3 regions of the Yersinia mollaretii ATCC 43969 genome follow, and region 1 is predicted to be linked to each of the others. Evidence: predicted binding sites of a transcription regulator. Region 1 holds the regulator's gene; each other region holds the start of a gene.

Region 1 (4,878 bases):
CTCGGGGTTCATTCCGCGCCGATGCAGAAGAGCAGCCTTAATTCTCCTCTTGTCGCAAGAACATTTGATGAAAATCAAGGTGACAAGCTGAACACTTTGCCTTAAAAATAATCCGTATCGATTAACGAAAACAGGCCAATGCCGCCCCGGCCACTGAGAGACCCACTCCATGGAGTTACAGCTAATATGTCAACTAAACATCCGGTTATAGCCGTTACCGGCTCAAGTGGCGCAGGGACGACGACCACCAGTCTGGCATTCCGCAAAATATTTCAGCAGTTGAATATTCGCGCAGCAGAAATTGAAGGTGATAGCTTCCATCGCTATACCCGCCCCGAAATGGATGCCGCCATCCGTAAGGCGCGGGATCAAGGTAGACATATCAGCTATTTTGGCCCAGAAGCCAATGACTTTGGTCAGTTGGAGCAGAGTGCGTCGGAGTATGGCAAGCATGGCACGGGGCGCTCACGTAAGTACTTACACACTTATGATGAGGCGGTGCCTTATAACCAGATTCCGGGGACATTCACCCCGTGGGAGTCACTGCCAGAGCCTACCGATGTGCTGTTTTATGAGGGGCTGCACGGCGGTGTCGTGACCGAGCATCATGATGTGGCAAAGCATGTCGATTTATTGGTCGGCGTAGTGCCTATTGTCAATCTGGAGTGGATTCAAAAACTGGTGCGCGATACCGGCGAGCGCGGCCACTCCCGTGAAGCAGTGATGGACTCCGTGGTGCGATCTATGGACGATTATATTAACTACATTACGCCACAGTTTTCTCGCACCCATATTAACTTCCAGCGTGTGCCGACCGTCGATACTTCCAACCCCTTTGCGGCGAAAGCCATTCCCTCGCTGGATGAAAGTTTTGTTGTCATTCATTTCCGGGGTTTGGATCAGATCGACTTCCCCTACTTGCTGGCCATGCTGCAAGGGTCATTTATCTCCAATATCAACACATTGGTGGTGCCGGGTGGGAAGATGGGACTGGCGATGGAGCTGATTATGGCACCGCTAGTGCAGCAGTTATTGGAAGGGAAGAAGATCGGATAATCTCCTTCTTTCTTGGCATGGCAGCGGTCACGCCCCCGAATCACTGACGACAAGTTAGTGATTCGGGTGAGCGAACCTAGCTAACAACCCTGCAGCTTCAAGCACGAAGGGTTTAGGCGATTTCGCGGATTTCAAAACTATGAGTGATGGTCGCGGCTTTCCCTAACATCAGGGAAACTGAGCAATACTTCTCTGCGGATAACTCAACGGCACGCTCAACAATCTTGTCGGTGAGGCCCTTGCCGCTGACGATAAAATGCAAATTGATTTGCGTAAACAGGCGCGGTGCTTCTTCCCGGCGCTGAGAGGTTAAGGTGACCTCGCAATCGCGCACGTCGTTACGCCCTTTTTGCAGAATCGACACCACATCAATCGCGCTACAGCCACCCGCTGACATTAACAACATCTCCATTGGGCTAGGTGCTTTGTCGCCAGCATTTCCATCCATCAAAACTTGATGTCCTGACGCCGATTCACCCAAAAATGTCAGCCCCTCAACCCACTTTACACGTGCCTGCATAACACTCACTCCCAGTTAAATTTCCTGATCCAGACTACCCTTTCATTTAGAAACTGGCAATGTAACCCGATGTTCATCATGCTGAAGCGATACAACACAAGACACTGACCTCATCCTGTGCTACAAACAGAACCGAAAGTGTTGTTTCTAGAATTAAATAGGGTAGTGATCAATACTCAGTGAAGGGTTTCTATCCGGTACGTATATTGGCTATACCTTTCGGCAGTTGAGCAAATTAATATGCTATACCCAATAGATTCCAAAAAATGTCGGGTATAAAGAAAGTGTATTTTATAAGCACGCCGTACAGGGAACTCTGAGCCCTGTTAAGTTAGGCAGCGATAACAACAGAGGATAACAGCGAATGGTTCTCGGCAAGCCACAAACAGACCCGACTCTCGAATGGTTCCTGTCTCATTGCCATATCCACAAATATCCATCGAAAAGTACGCTAATTCACCAAGGTGAAAAGGCCGAAACGCTTTACTACATCGTGAAAGGCTCCGTTGCGGTGCTGATCAAAGATGAAGAAGGTAAAGAGATGATTCTCTCCTATTTAAACCAAGGGGATTTCATCGGCGAGCTTGGATTATTTGAAGAAGGCCAAGAACGTAGTGCCTGGGTTAGAGCAAAAACCGCCTGTGAAGTGGCTGAAATTTCTTACAAAAAATTCCGTCAGTTGATTCAGGTAAATCCAGATATCTTGATGCGCCTGTCTTCACAAATGGCGAACCGCCTTCAGATTACATCCGAGAAAGTGGGTAACCTCGCTTTCCTTGATGTCACTGGGCACATTGCACAAACGCTGCTTAATCTGGCAAAACAGCCTGATGCCATGACCCACCCAGATGGGATGCAGATTAAAATTACACGCCAGGAAATTGGTCAAATAGTGGGTTGCTCCCGCGAAACTGTGGGGCGGATACTCAAAATGCTGGAAGATCAAAATCTGATCTCCGCACACGGTAAAACGATTGTCGTTTACGGCACCCGTTAATTCCCTATAAACCGGTGCCGATACCCTCGGCATCGGTTTTCTCAATCTTTTGTGATCAATAAATTTCTGGGGCCTACATGAAGTGGCAACGGGTTATTTATCATCCTGAAGTAAACTACGCATTACGCCAAACATTGGTTCTCTGCCTTCCAGCCGCCTTGGGATTTGTCATAGGCGAGCTGCGACTTGGGCTGATGTTCTCCCTGATACCCGCGTGTTGCAATATTGCCTCGCTGGATACCCCACACCAACACTTCTTCCGACGGCTGATTATCGGTGGTGCGCTCTTTACACTGAGCAGTTTCCTGACCCAACAGCTGTTGCTGTGGCACATTCCCCTGCCGTGGATCATGCTCGGATTGGCACTGGTACTGGGTGTCAATGGCGCGATCAGCCCCCTCCATGGCCGCTTATTGCCTGCCGCGTTAATCGCCGCAATATTCAGCCTCAGCATGGTTGGCCGTGCACCTATCTGGCAAGCCCCCCTGTTGTGCGCCGTGGGGACACTCTGGTATGGCGTATTTAACTGGCTATGGTTCCGGTTATGCAAAGACCAGCCGATCCGCGAGCCCTTAAGTCAGCTCTATCATTTGCTGGCGGATTATTACGACACCAAATACACCCTATTCTCCCAGCATCTGCCGCCCGAAAAGAGTCTCCCCCCACTGCTCGATCGTCAACAGGGGATAATGGATAAGATTAATCAGCTTTATCAACAATTTAACTTAATCAATAATGCCACTAAAAAAGAGCAAAAGCGGCTACTGGGGCTGTTTCAGATGGCGCTCGACCTGCAAGAGCACATTACTGCGGCGCTGAATCAGCCGGAGAAAGTGCAAGAGTTGATGGAGCAGGGCCAATTCGAGGAGGTCATTCGCCGCAATACTCAGGTTATCTCGGCTCAGATACGCGTTATTGCCGATGATATTCTCTACCACCACCATGCTAAGACCAATTTTACCGCAGGTGATGCACTGATTGAGCTGGAAGAGATCGCCCAGCAGCACCCCGATAATCCTGTCGCGCAGTTTAGCTACTACCATGTCAGCCATATTGCCCAGTTGCTGAGCAACCGACGCCCGCTGTATGACCGCGAGTTGATGTCTAGTCAGCAACAGCAGCCGCTTTGGCCCGCCTTTGTCAGCTATCTGTCGTTTAACTCTGGAGCACTGCGCGATGCGGCACGACTGGGGGTGACGCTGGCCGCTGGCAGCTATATTGGGGCTTTGATGCAACTGCCAAAACCTTATTGGATCTTGCTCACCGTGATGCTGGTGACGCAAAACGGCTATAACGCCACCAAGGTGCGCATCCATCACCGCGCCCTTGGGACACTGTTCGGGCTAGTGTTGGCGGCGGGTTTGCTGCATTTGCAGATGCCAGAAGGGGCCACGCTGGGCATTATGTTGCTCATCACTCTGGCCTCCTATCTGGTTCAGCGCAAAAACTACGGGCTGGCGGTGATCGGCAGAACCATCACTGCGGTGTATATCTTGCAGCTATTAACCGGCGATGGCGCTGACTTTTTAGTGCCGCGTCTGCTGGATACCTTAATCGGCTGTGCACTGGCCTTTGCCAGCGCCTTGTGGTTATGGCCACAGTGGCAAAGCGGTTTGCTGCGTAAAAATGCGCATCAGGCGCTGGGGGCTTACCAGAAAATCCTGCGCTTGCTGCTAACGCCTCACCCTGATATCACCCAACTCGCCTATGAGCGCCTTCAGGTCAACAAAGCCAGTAATACCGTTTTAAGCTCACTGAATCAGGCGATGCAAGAGCCGGGCTTCAACTCAAAATATTTGGCGGATATGCGGCTGTGGGCGACCCATAGCGAGCTGATTGTGGGGCATATCAACGAAATGACTATTCTGACGCGAGAGCATCCATTAACTGAATCAGCCACACCAGCGGAGGATCATCATCATCTGATGAGTGCCACACTGGCGGCAGAATATTTGCAGATCTGTGAGATGGCAATTCAGCAGTGCCAGCAGCGGCTGGAGTCAGATAGCATCGAGGGGAATAACGATTTTGTGCAAGTGCCAGATGTCGCGCCTGATACACAAATCTCTGAACTGGAACGTAATTTGCGCCGGATTTTGTCACATTTAAGTGTCATGCACACGGTTTCGTCTATGGCTTGGCAGCAACAACCCCACCACGGTATTTGGCGTAGTCGGAAGTGGCGAGATAAGGCGTAAAAGAGGAAAAAGGGAGGCCAAACGCCTCCCGTTGATAACATTACTCAATAGTCAACTTAGCGCCCATTCACCAGACTGGCGATGGCATTTTCCAAACGCGCCATTCC
Region 2 (4,878 bases), 220 kb from region 1:
CACCGTCCCGGCGATGCGGGCCAGAATTTGCGGACCAACGGCGGTGGTGACAATATCAGCTTGCGCAATCAGTGCCACCACGTCTGGGCTACCACTGTTGACCGCGCTGACATTGTTGACCTCTTCGACTCGTGCTTGTTCGCCCACCACGTTGACCTGATAACTTTTGCGCTTATTCAGCTCATCCAGCAGCGGCTGGTTAACATCCGCGAAGGTCAGTTGTGCGCCAGCATCCGCCAGCAGTTTGCCAATAAAGCCTCGGCCAATGTTACCTGCGCCAAAATGTAATGCTTTCATATTTATTTACCTTTAACTGTTTTGCTGTAAAAGGGCCGTTTGCTCCCAACGGCCCTATTCAGGTTACGGCGGTTATCCGACACCGCCGGATAACACTTAGCGCCATTCAGTTATGATTTTTTGCCACCGAGCAGATCCAAGACTTCTTGCACGCTGGTGGTTTTGCTTAAGCGCTCAATCACTGAGTCATCATCCAGCGCGTTTGTCAGGCTGGTAATCACTTGAATGTGCTCGTTATTACGCGCCGCGATACCAATCACCAAGCGGGCTACTTCATCCTCTTCATCACCAAAACGCACACCGTCAGGGTATTGGCAGAACACCACACCCGTTTTTAGCACGCGGTCTTTGGCTTCAATCGTCCCGTGAGGTACGGCGATAGATTCGCCCAGATAGGTGGAGGTCAGTTTTTCACGTTCCAACATCGCCTCAACATACTCTGGCTCGACATAACCGCCTTTTACCAACTGCTCACCCGCAAAGCGGATCGCTTGCTCTTTGGCCGTAGCATGTTGATTGAGGAAGATATTCTCTGCACCCAGCTTGAACAGGTTAGCTTCCCAAGCCTCGAAGCTATCATCCAGTGTTTCAATCACTTTCTGTGTGGTTGCCAAGCTCGCACTTGCCTCAACCAAACGTGTCGTCAGATTGGTATACAACTGGCTGTCGAGGAAGTTAGTCAGCGAGATATGCTGCGCCTGCGGTGCATGGCGCATCGCCCGCTCAGTCAAATCCCGGTGCGTGATCACCAGATCGACATCATCCGGCAGGTTGTTGATCGCGCAGTTAGTCACGGAGATGTGTTTCAGACCCGCGTCCTGCACTTTTTTACGCAATACACCGGCACCCATCGCACTGGAACCCATACCGGCATCACAGGCCACGATGATTTTACGCACGGTGCTTAAGTCGCCCGCCGCAGCAGCGGCATTCGCGGCTTGTGCACCTTTAGACTGCGCTTTCATGTCTTGCATACGACGAGTGGCGTCTTCCAGTGTGTCCTCTTCGTCGTCTTTCACTTTCGAGGTTTTCAGCAGGATAGCGGAGACCACGAAGGAGACCGCAAAGGCCGCAGCCACCGCAGCAATGTTGGCAAAGTAAGCACCTTTAGGTGTCATCGCCAATACCGCCAGAATAGAGCCAGGAGAAGCGGGTGATACCAGACCGCCGTTCAGCAGAGTCAGGGTAAACACGCCAGTCATACCGCCCAGAATCACCGCCAGCAATAAGCGTGGGTTCATCAGAACGTATGGGAAATAGATTTCGTGAATACCACCAAAGAAGTGGATGATCGCCGCGCCGCCAGCAGATTGCTTGGCGTTGCCTCGGCCGAAGAACATATAAGCCATCAACACACCCATACCTGGGCCTGGGTTCGCTTCGATCAGGAAGAAGATAGACTTACCCGTTTCCGTCGCCTGCTGGATACCCAGAGGTGAGAAGATACCGTGGTTAATCGCGTTATTCAGGAACAGGATTTTGGCCGGTTCGACGAAGACAGAGGTTAATGGCAGCAGGTTGTTCTGCACCATGATATGCACGCCAGCAGCCAATGCTTTAGACAGCACTTCTACCAGTGGGCCAATCGCCATGAAGGCCAGAAGCGCCAACAGCATACCGATGATACCGGCTGAGAAGTTGTTAACCAACATCTCAAAGCCGCTTTTGATCTTGCCTTCAACCCAGCGGTCAAAGTGTTTGATTGACCAGCCGCCCAGTGGGCCGACGATCATCGCGCCGAGGAACATTGGCATATCCGCACCAACGATAACCCCCATGGTGGTAATCGCACCCACCACACCACCACGATCGCCCCCCACCAAACGGCCACCGGTAAAACCGATCAGCAGTGGTAACAGGTAGGTGATCATCGGGCCGACCAGTTTGGCTAAAGTTTCATTGGGCAGCCAGCCGGTAGGAATGAACAGTGCGGTGATAATACCCCAGGCGATAAATGCGCCGATGTTGGGCATAACCATATTACTGAGGAATCGGCCAAAATTTTGAATTCTGACCTTTGCGTCCGGTGAAAACATAAAACACCCCTATTGGTACGCGCTAACAATAAGAGCGCGATATAATTGTTTTGTTGAGGCAGTTCTGCAAAACCCGCCGATGCTATCGGATACAAACACGCTGTATGCAAAACAAACTCTAGCACGCTCCTTTACCTACGCGTAGCTCGTGGGATTCATGTGATCAATATCACACTTACACCCCCATAACGGGGGGCTATTTGTTGACACTGATCACACTACTGAGCTGTAAGAAAGTCACGGCGGATAATTTTTAAGCTAAAAATGCGATAAATAGTGATATTCATCACATTTTGCGTGGGTGGATTTGTTTTGAAAATGTGATGTTAATCACAAGTTATTTTTGTTCGCAGAGAAGATATGTGACATTCACCTGCCCAATAACTTCCATGCGGGGGAGGTGCGTGGGGAGTGTGTAATAAAGCAACAGCGACAAATGGGGAAACTTCACATCAAAAATATCATCGGGTAACATCATAAAATACATGTTACCCAATAGTGGCTCAGTCACTTGATGAATTATAGTTTGCACGTTTCTTAGCTAAATAATTCACCGACTTGTAACTCAGTGGTCTCAAACAGAACCATTGCATTTTTTGACGATATTTCTGAGAAATTTTTAATCGTGTTAATCTTTAGCGTTTTTTTATTTTCCCGGTAATAATCTCCAGAAAGCTCCACCTCCCCATCTTTAGTATAACGCTTGATATCGGCAGGCACATTACCCCCAAATACAGTCACTGGAACCACGGCAGCTATAGGCTTTGAAATAGTTATCTTTTTAAAATCATGTTCAATATCCCTTTCTCTAGCTTGATTTTCTCTTTCTTTTAACTCAACTTTAATTTTATGTTCTTTTAGTTTTAATTTAATTTCCATTATGTAAGGGGAGTATGAGTTTTTCACCAAATAATTCTTTATGCTTGATATCGTGTCTTTGAAAGAAAATGATGGATTTTTTTCTAAATTTTCTCGAGCAGAATGAGATTGAGATGTAAAAAGCGAGCTTATATTTCTTTGGGTATGACATTTGATTACCGACATAATAACTAACACCTTTTTTTGATAAAAAAGAATTATATTTAAGCTTATTAGTCATTACTTTCATTAATCGATAAATGTACAGAAAGTGCCTAAAATACAGCTCCCTAGCCCTGCTTACTGCAAAAAAAAGCGATGGAGCCTATCTGGCATACTGCTCTGTCATCAAAATGATAACTGCCAGGCTCTCACCGCTACCGAACTCAGCTACATCCGCAATGATGTAGGACAAGCTGTTACTGCTATCCAAAAACACAAAATCAAATCACTGCATCACACTCATCACACTCTTCTGTGCCGCCATCATCGCCGGATACTTGGCGACCAAATTAGCCATCATGGTGTTATACAAGGCGGCTTGCTGTGGTGTCTGGAACTGAATGCCACCATTATTAAAGGTGACCTGCGCCCCCTGCTGTTGCAGGAAATCGCCAACTTGGGCCAAGTCTTGCACAAAAGCAGAGACCACCGGAATGGCTGGGATCAACACATTGGTGGGCTGAGTCACAATGTTCTCAAAGGCTTTATTGAATACCGCCTTCAAATCATCAGGCTGTTTCAACGCGGCAACAGCACTATCGGCCTGTGTTTTGGCGGTGCGAATCTGCTGTACTAACAGATTCAAAGCCCCCGCAGACTGCTGTAGTGCATCGCGCTTATTCAAATAATCCTGCGCCACACGAATCTCATTGATTTGGGCGATAGCCGGCGTCAAGCTGGCATCCACAGATTTAGTGAGTTGCTGCGAAAAAGTGACTAGAATCGCGTAATCGCTGACATAAGGGCCAAATTTCTGCTTTTGATCTTCACTCAGTGTCGGCAGCTTCATCCCGCTACGCATTACCGTGTTTTGCAGATAATCAATAAACGCCTTACGTTGTTCAGGCTCTTTATCCCCGCAGGCAGTCAGTTGAAACACCACCAACAGTGCCAAAAATGGCGCTAACCAACGCGAATATCGGGTCGTATTCAATGCAAAAGTCATGTGAAACTACTCCTATGTAAGAATATACCCAAAATAATTCGAGTTGCAGGAAGGCGGCAAGTGAGGTCATCCCGATGAGTTGACACCAGGTCAATGATTCGGGTTATCGAACGCAGCCAACGCACATGCAGCTTGAAGTATGACGGGTATAGCCTAAGGGGAGCGATATACGCTCCCCTGTGACGAGCCAAGTACAAGATTTACTGCAACAACGAAATATCAGCAACCTGCAAGAACAGCTCGCGTAATTTGCTGAGCAGTGTCAGTCGGTTAACGCGAACCGCATCGTCTTCCGCCATCACCATCACGCTGTCGAAGAACTCATCGACGGTTTCCCGCAATGCGGCCAGTTCAACCAGCGCTTCCTGATATTGACCCGCGGCAAAGACCGGTTCCAGCTTATCGCGCAAGACCACTAAATGAGTAGCCAGTTTCAGCTCTGCCGGCTCTTTGAGCACCGAAGCATGAACATGGTCATTCAGGGTATCTGTCGATTTCGCCAGAATATTCGACACACGT
Region 3 (4,878 bases), 820 kb from region 1:
AAACTGGCGCAGTTTCTTCATTCGCTGGCGAATCTCGGCGGGTGTTGATGCCGGTTCGCTCAGCATCGCTTTCAGCTCAGGGGTGAAAGTATCGGGGTGGTTCACCAGTACCAGATAGCTTTCACATGCTTGGGTAATCAGCGCCAGTGACTCGGTGTGCAAGACCCGCAAACGGCGGTTACAGCGCTGCCAGCGGGAGGACTCCATCATCAGATAGCTGCGCATCCCATTGAGCGCAGTGGTATTTTTGACCAAATCATTCCACGCACGATCGATTTCCGTTTTTTCCGCTGGACGAATACAGAGCTGCAACAGCTTATATTGATCCACCAAAACCTTATCCACCAGCCGATCAATATCCTGCTTAATCGATCGCGGGGAGAAGAGCAGATCCGCCATCACGGCACAGACGATCCCCAGCACAATTTCACTACAGCGCTCGACGGCAAACTGCGGCGTCAACAGGGGTGTCTCACCGGTGGTGACAATAATGATCAGCGCGGTATAACCGGCCAGACCAAACGCATAGGAGTTTTCGACCCGCACCAGTGATGAGATCCAAGTGCACACCCCCGCCCACAGGCAGCACAGCATCAGGGTTAAGACTGGCGCTCTGATGGTCAGCACGATAATAACCAAACCACCAATACAGCCGATAAATGTGCCGATAATGCGCAGCCAGCCACGGTGACGAATCGCGCCAGAGAATGGCTCACCACCCGCAGCAAAAGCAGGGCCAGCGGCGACAATCGCGGCGGTCAGCACCGACCAGCGCGGCGTTTCCAACTGCAAATGAAAGCCCAGAAACAGTGCCGCCACAATGGCGAAACTCAGCTTAAAGGCAAAGCGCAGACGGATAAAAGTCGGGCTGGTCATCTTAGCCAAACTCGCGCAGGCGATGCATCAACTTGATCATCGGCGATGCCTGATTGGGGTCACGATCACTCGCTCCCGTGATCACGACTGTCGCGGTGGTGCCTGCGGGGTAGGGATGCTGCTGATCTTCGCTGTCCAGACGAATCTTCACGGGCACGCGTTGCGCCAGACGCACCCATTCCAAATTGTTATCGATGGTCGCCAGCCCTTTGCTATCGACACTGCTACTGCTATTGGTCACCCCAGCGGAGATACTATCAACAGTGCCATGCAGAATGCGGTTGCTGCCCAGCGGGGTAATTTCCGCTCGATAGCCCGGTTTCACCCCTTCTAACTTCGTCTCTTCCAGATAGGCCAAAAGATAGAAAGTGTCTTTTTTCACCAAGGCGACCGCCGTCGCGCCTCGGTTAATAAACTCCCCCGCATGGACATTCAGATTAGTCACCCAGCCCTGTGCAGGCGCTCGCACCGTGGTGCGCTCCAGATCAAGCTTAGCTAAATCACGCACTGCAATGGCTTTTGCCAGTTGATGTTTCACGGTTTGCAGCACATTGCTGGATTGGTCGATCTCCTCTTGTGACAGCGCTTGAACCCCCAGCCGTTGCCGTCTGCCGGATTCGCGCTGCTTCTCAGCAGCCAGCGTTTGATAGTAGGCGACATCCGCTTCCGCTTCGGCCAGTGCCTGCTGATAGCGGGGTTGGTCAATCACAAATAAGATTTGGCCTTTCTGCACCAGTTGGTTGTCTTTCACCGGGACATCCGTGATCAAACCGCTGACATCTGGGGCAATTGCCACCACATCGGCGGTAAATTTAGCATCACGGGTCCACGGTGATTCAGTGTAAAAAGACCACACTTTAAAAACAGCAATAATCGCCAGTAAAACCACCAGTAAGGTGATGCCGACACGGATGATTTTTAATGAAAAAGTACTCACGGCAACCTCAAGATGAGAGACGGGAAATTAAGTAAAAAAGGCAGCAATACAGCGCAGTATTAAAGAGTGCTGGGTGCCAGACAAACTCATAAATACCCGTTGGTTGCAGCACACGACGCACGACAAAAAAAAGTGCCAGCGAGAGAAGCAGCTCAAGAAAGATCGGCGGGAAAGAGAGGCCGAAAATCACCATCACCGGAAGCAAACCCATTCTGTAAATCCTTTCTGTTATTCAATGCCGGTGAAACTAATCAATGTCAGTGAAACTATTCAATGTCGGTAAAACAGGCTGAGTTAATAATAAGACATCGCGGTAAACTCATCCAACCACGGCCAAAAGCCGCAGCCCTAAAATTAACTTATAGGGTAAACTTGGATAATCAGTATGACGGCAACTGGGGCAAGGTGAGGAAACACCGCGACTACGTAGCTTTCAAACTTTTCGTGTTCGAATATCACGTTTTTTCAAACATCAGACTATTCTCCCGACAGCAGTATATTAGCCTGCTTATTATCAACTTATCTACAATGTGTGATCTAAATCACTTTTAAGCTAGAGTTAACAATCAATGCAGAATGAACCCTTCAGACAGCATGAACAAACCAGATAGGGCAAAAAAATGGAAAGATTAAAAAGGATGTCTGTATTTGCCAGAGTCGTTGAGTGTGGATCTTTTACTGCCGCCGCACGGCAGTTGGAGATGAGTGTGTCGTCGATCAGCCAGACCGTATCAAAGCTGGAAACCGAACTGAATGTTAAGCTGCTGAACCGCAGCACCCGCCGCATTGGCCTGACCGAAGCGGGCCGAATCTATTATCAAGGCTGTCGGCGCATGTTGCAGGAGGTGCAAGAGGTGCATGAGCAGCTATACGCCTTTAACAATACGCCCACTGGCACCTTGCGAATCGGCTGCTCATCCACCATGGCACAAAATGTGCTGGCGACCATGACCGCAGATATGTTGAAAGAGTATCCCGGCCTCTCCGTGAATTTAGTCACCGGCATTCCGGCACCGGATCTGATCGCCGATGGTTTGGATGTGGTGATTCGGGTGGGGGCGTTGCAAGATTCGGGGCTATTTTCCCGCCGTCTCGGCTCAATGCCGATGGTGGTCTGTGCCGCTAAAAGCTATTTGCTGCAACATGGCACCCCCGAAAAACCGAGTGATATGATCAACTTCTCTTGGCTGGAATACAGTGTCAGGCCAGACAGTAATTTCGAGCTGATCGCACCAGAGGGCATCACCACACAAATATCGCCGCAAGGCCGCTTTGTCACCAATGACTCACAAACCATGATCCGCTGGCTTAAAGCGGGCGCAGGTATCGCCTATGCACCATTAATGTGGGTGATAGAGGAGATTAAACGCGGCGAAGTGGAAGTGCTGTTCAAGAAATACCACTCTGATCCGCGCCCGGTATACGCGCTCTATACCGAAAAAGACAAAATGCCACTCAAGGTTCAAGTCTGTATCGATTATCTCACCGAATATTTTAAACGCGTCGCTGAGGTATATCAGGGCTATCGCTAACCTATCATTAGGCTTTTATTGATCAAGAAGCCTAATAACAATCCGACGGAAATCGGTTTCCAATCAAGACAAAAACTGTCTTTAAAAAATAAGAACTTTCTCTAATATAAATCACCAATAATAAGAAAACTCCTAATTCCAACCCTACCCTTAGCAATCACCGATTTCCCACAAATTGACCAAACAAGACGCAATCATTCTAATATATGGAATAGACGACGGCGCATAGAGTCCTATATATTTCAGATTGCATATAGCGCATTTGATAACCAAAAAGTGGTGCATATGTTTATATCAAAAAACTTGCTCGTATTTATTACCACGGTTCAAGAAGGCTCGCTAACCAATGCGGCCGTTAAATTATTCTCAACTCCGCCGCCGATGAGCAGGAGTATAAAAATACTTGAGGACGAACTGGGTTTCAAACTATTTACCCGCACAACAACTGGGCTTAAATTAACAGAAAAAGGCAGTAATTTTTATAAGGATATTATCCCCACATACACACGTTTAACCGAACTGAGTACCGCCTACAAAAGAGAAAAAAGTGGCACCATTAATATCGGGACTCATCAGTTAAAATCTGAGTATGCAGGTTTTATATGTGATTACTTTTTAGCTTTGAACAATTGCAATATTGAACTACAAGAAAACATAAATGATATAAATCAACTAGATACAATCCTAAGCACCAAAGAGATAAAAGATTGTGATTTAGACGTGAAATTAGTCACTCATTGCAAAGCCATTTTGTTATATGCCTCACATTTAGATGAATTGCCCGATAAGTATGAATACTTAAAACAGCTCCCTTTTTTACAAAGTAACATGTTTTCCGCATCATGCAGCTTTAAACAATATCTAGAACATATGAAACAGCAAGGGTACAGAGAAAAAATATTACATATAGATGATCAACGTGTTCGCTATAATTTGATTGAAAAAGGGGCGGGAATCTCCATTACTTCGGATGATTTTAATTTAAGAAAAGAGTCACACCACGTATCAAACATCAGCTTCGATAAAGATATTAATCTCGACATAAATTATTACTTATATTTTAAAAGCTCAGTTATTAGTAAGAAATTATTTATTCAGCATATACAGAAAAACTCTCGCCTTTTGTGGCAGGAGGAGAGAGTGATAAGTTAATCACATGTCATGATACCCATATAGCACTCAAGTGAGTTCTATTATCAGCATCTCCATAATCTAATCATATAGAGGTATTATATGCCAAATACAAACAGTCACTCGGTGTTAATTGAGACACAATTCGAAAATGAAATTAAGGCTCTGAATATTCCAGAATTTAATACCGCTTTCGATGTGGTGGCAGAAAGCCCCGCGCTATTTACTGAGCAGGTAGTGAAAGCCAATGGCTCGGCTGAAAAAGCACACATACTTTATCAGTGGGCGAAAGATGAAGTTGACCAAAAAATGCGGAGAAACGCGCGCAGCAATTACGCCATGACCCAGTGTTGCATGGCATCGCTAAACTCAATAGGCCGGAAGAGGCCACTCCCCAGCCAA

What was found. The regulator CRP, encoded in region 1, controls carbon source genes, mostly activating them, when cyclic AMP is high. The targets are predictions, from matches to a motif close to ATGTGANNNNNNTCACAT.
Region 2: a site for CRP is predicted at 2,491-2,508, ahead of HRD69_RS05785 (PTS mannitol transporter subunit IICBA). Genes of this name have one in related genera too.
Region 3: a site for CRP is predicted at 2,344-2,361, ahead of aaeR (HTH-type transcriptional activator AaeR). Genes of this name have one in related genera too.

What each region holds. Positions count from the first base shown of each region.
Region 1 covers NZ_CP054043.1:1,536,229-1,541,106, reverse strand. The annotation lists gene HRD69_RS06720 (YheU family protein) at 1-41, shown strand, start outside; gene HRD69_RS06715 (phosphoribulokinase) at 187-1,056, shown strand; gene HRD69_RS06710 (OsmC family protein) at 1,169-1,576, opposite strand; gene crp (cAMP-activated global transcriptional regulator CRP) at 1,941-2,573, shown strand; gene HRD69_RS06700 (YccS/YhfK family putative transporter) at 2,651-4,771, shown strand; gene argD (bifunctional acetylornithine/succinyldiaminopimelate transaminase) at 4,828-4,878, opposite strand, start outside.
Region 2 covers NZ_CP054043.1:1,319,980-1,324,857, reverse strand. The annotation lists gene HRD69_RS05790 (mannitol-1-phosphate 5-dehydrogenase) at 1-297, opposite strand, end outside; gene HRD69_RS05785 (PTS mannitol transporter subunit IICBA) at 408-2,333, opposite strand; gene HRD69_RS05780 (hypothetical protein) at 2,871-3,377, opposite strand; gene HRD69_RS05775 (DUF3053 domain-containing protein) at 3,640-4,359, opposite strand; gene glyS (glycine--tRNA ligase subunit beta) at 4,560-4,878, opposite strand, start outside.
Region 3 covers NZ_CP054043.1:711,865-716,742, forward strand. The annotation lists gene aaeB (p-hydroxybenzoic acid efflux pump subunit AaeB) at 1-876, opposite strand, end outside; gene aaeA (p-hydroxybenzoic acid efflux pump subunit AaeA) at 878-1,813, opposite strand; gene aaeX (p-hydroxybenzoic acid efflux pump operon protein AaeX) at 1,821-2,024, opposite strand; gene aaeR (HTH-type transcriptional activator AaeR) at 2,434-3,345, shown strand; gene HRD69_RS03160 (LysR family transcriptional regulator) at 3,631-4,497, shown strand; gene HRD69_RS20550 (hypothetical protein) at 4,579-4,878, shown strand, end outside.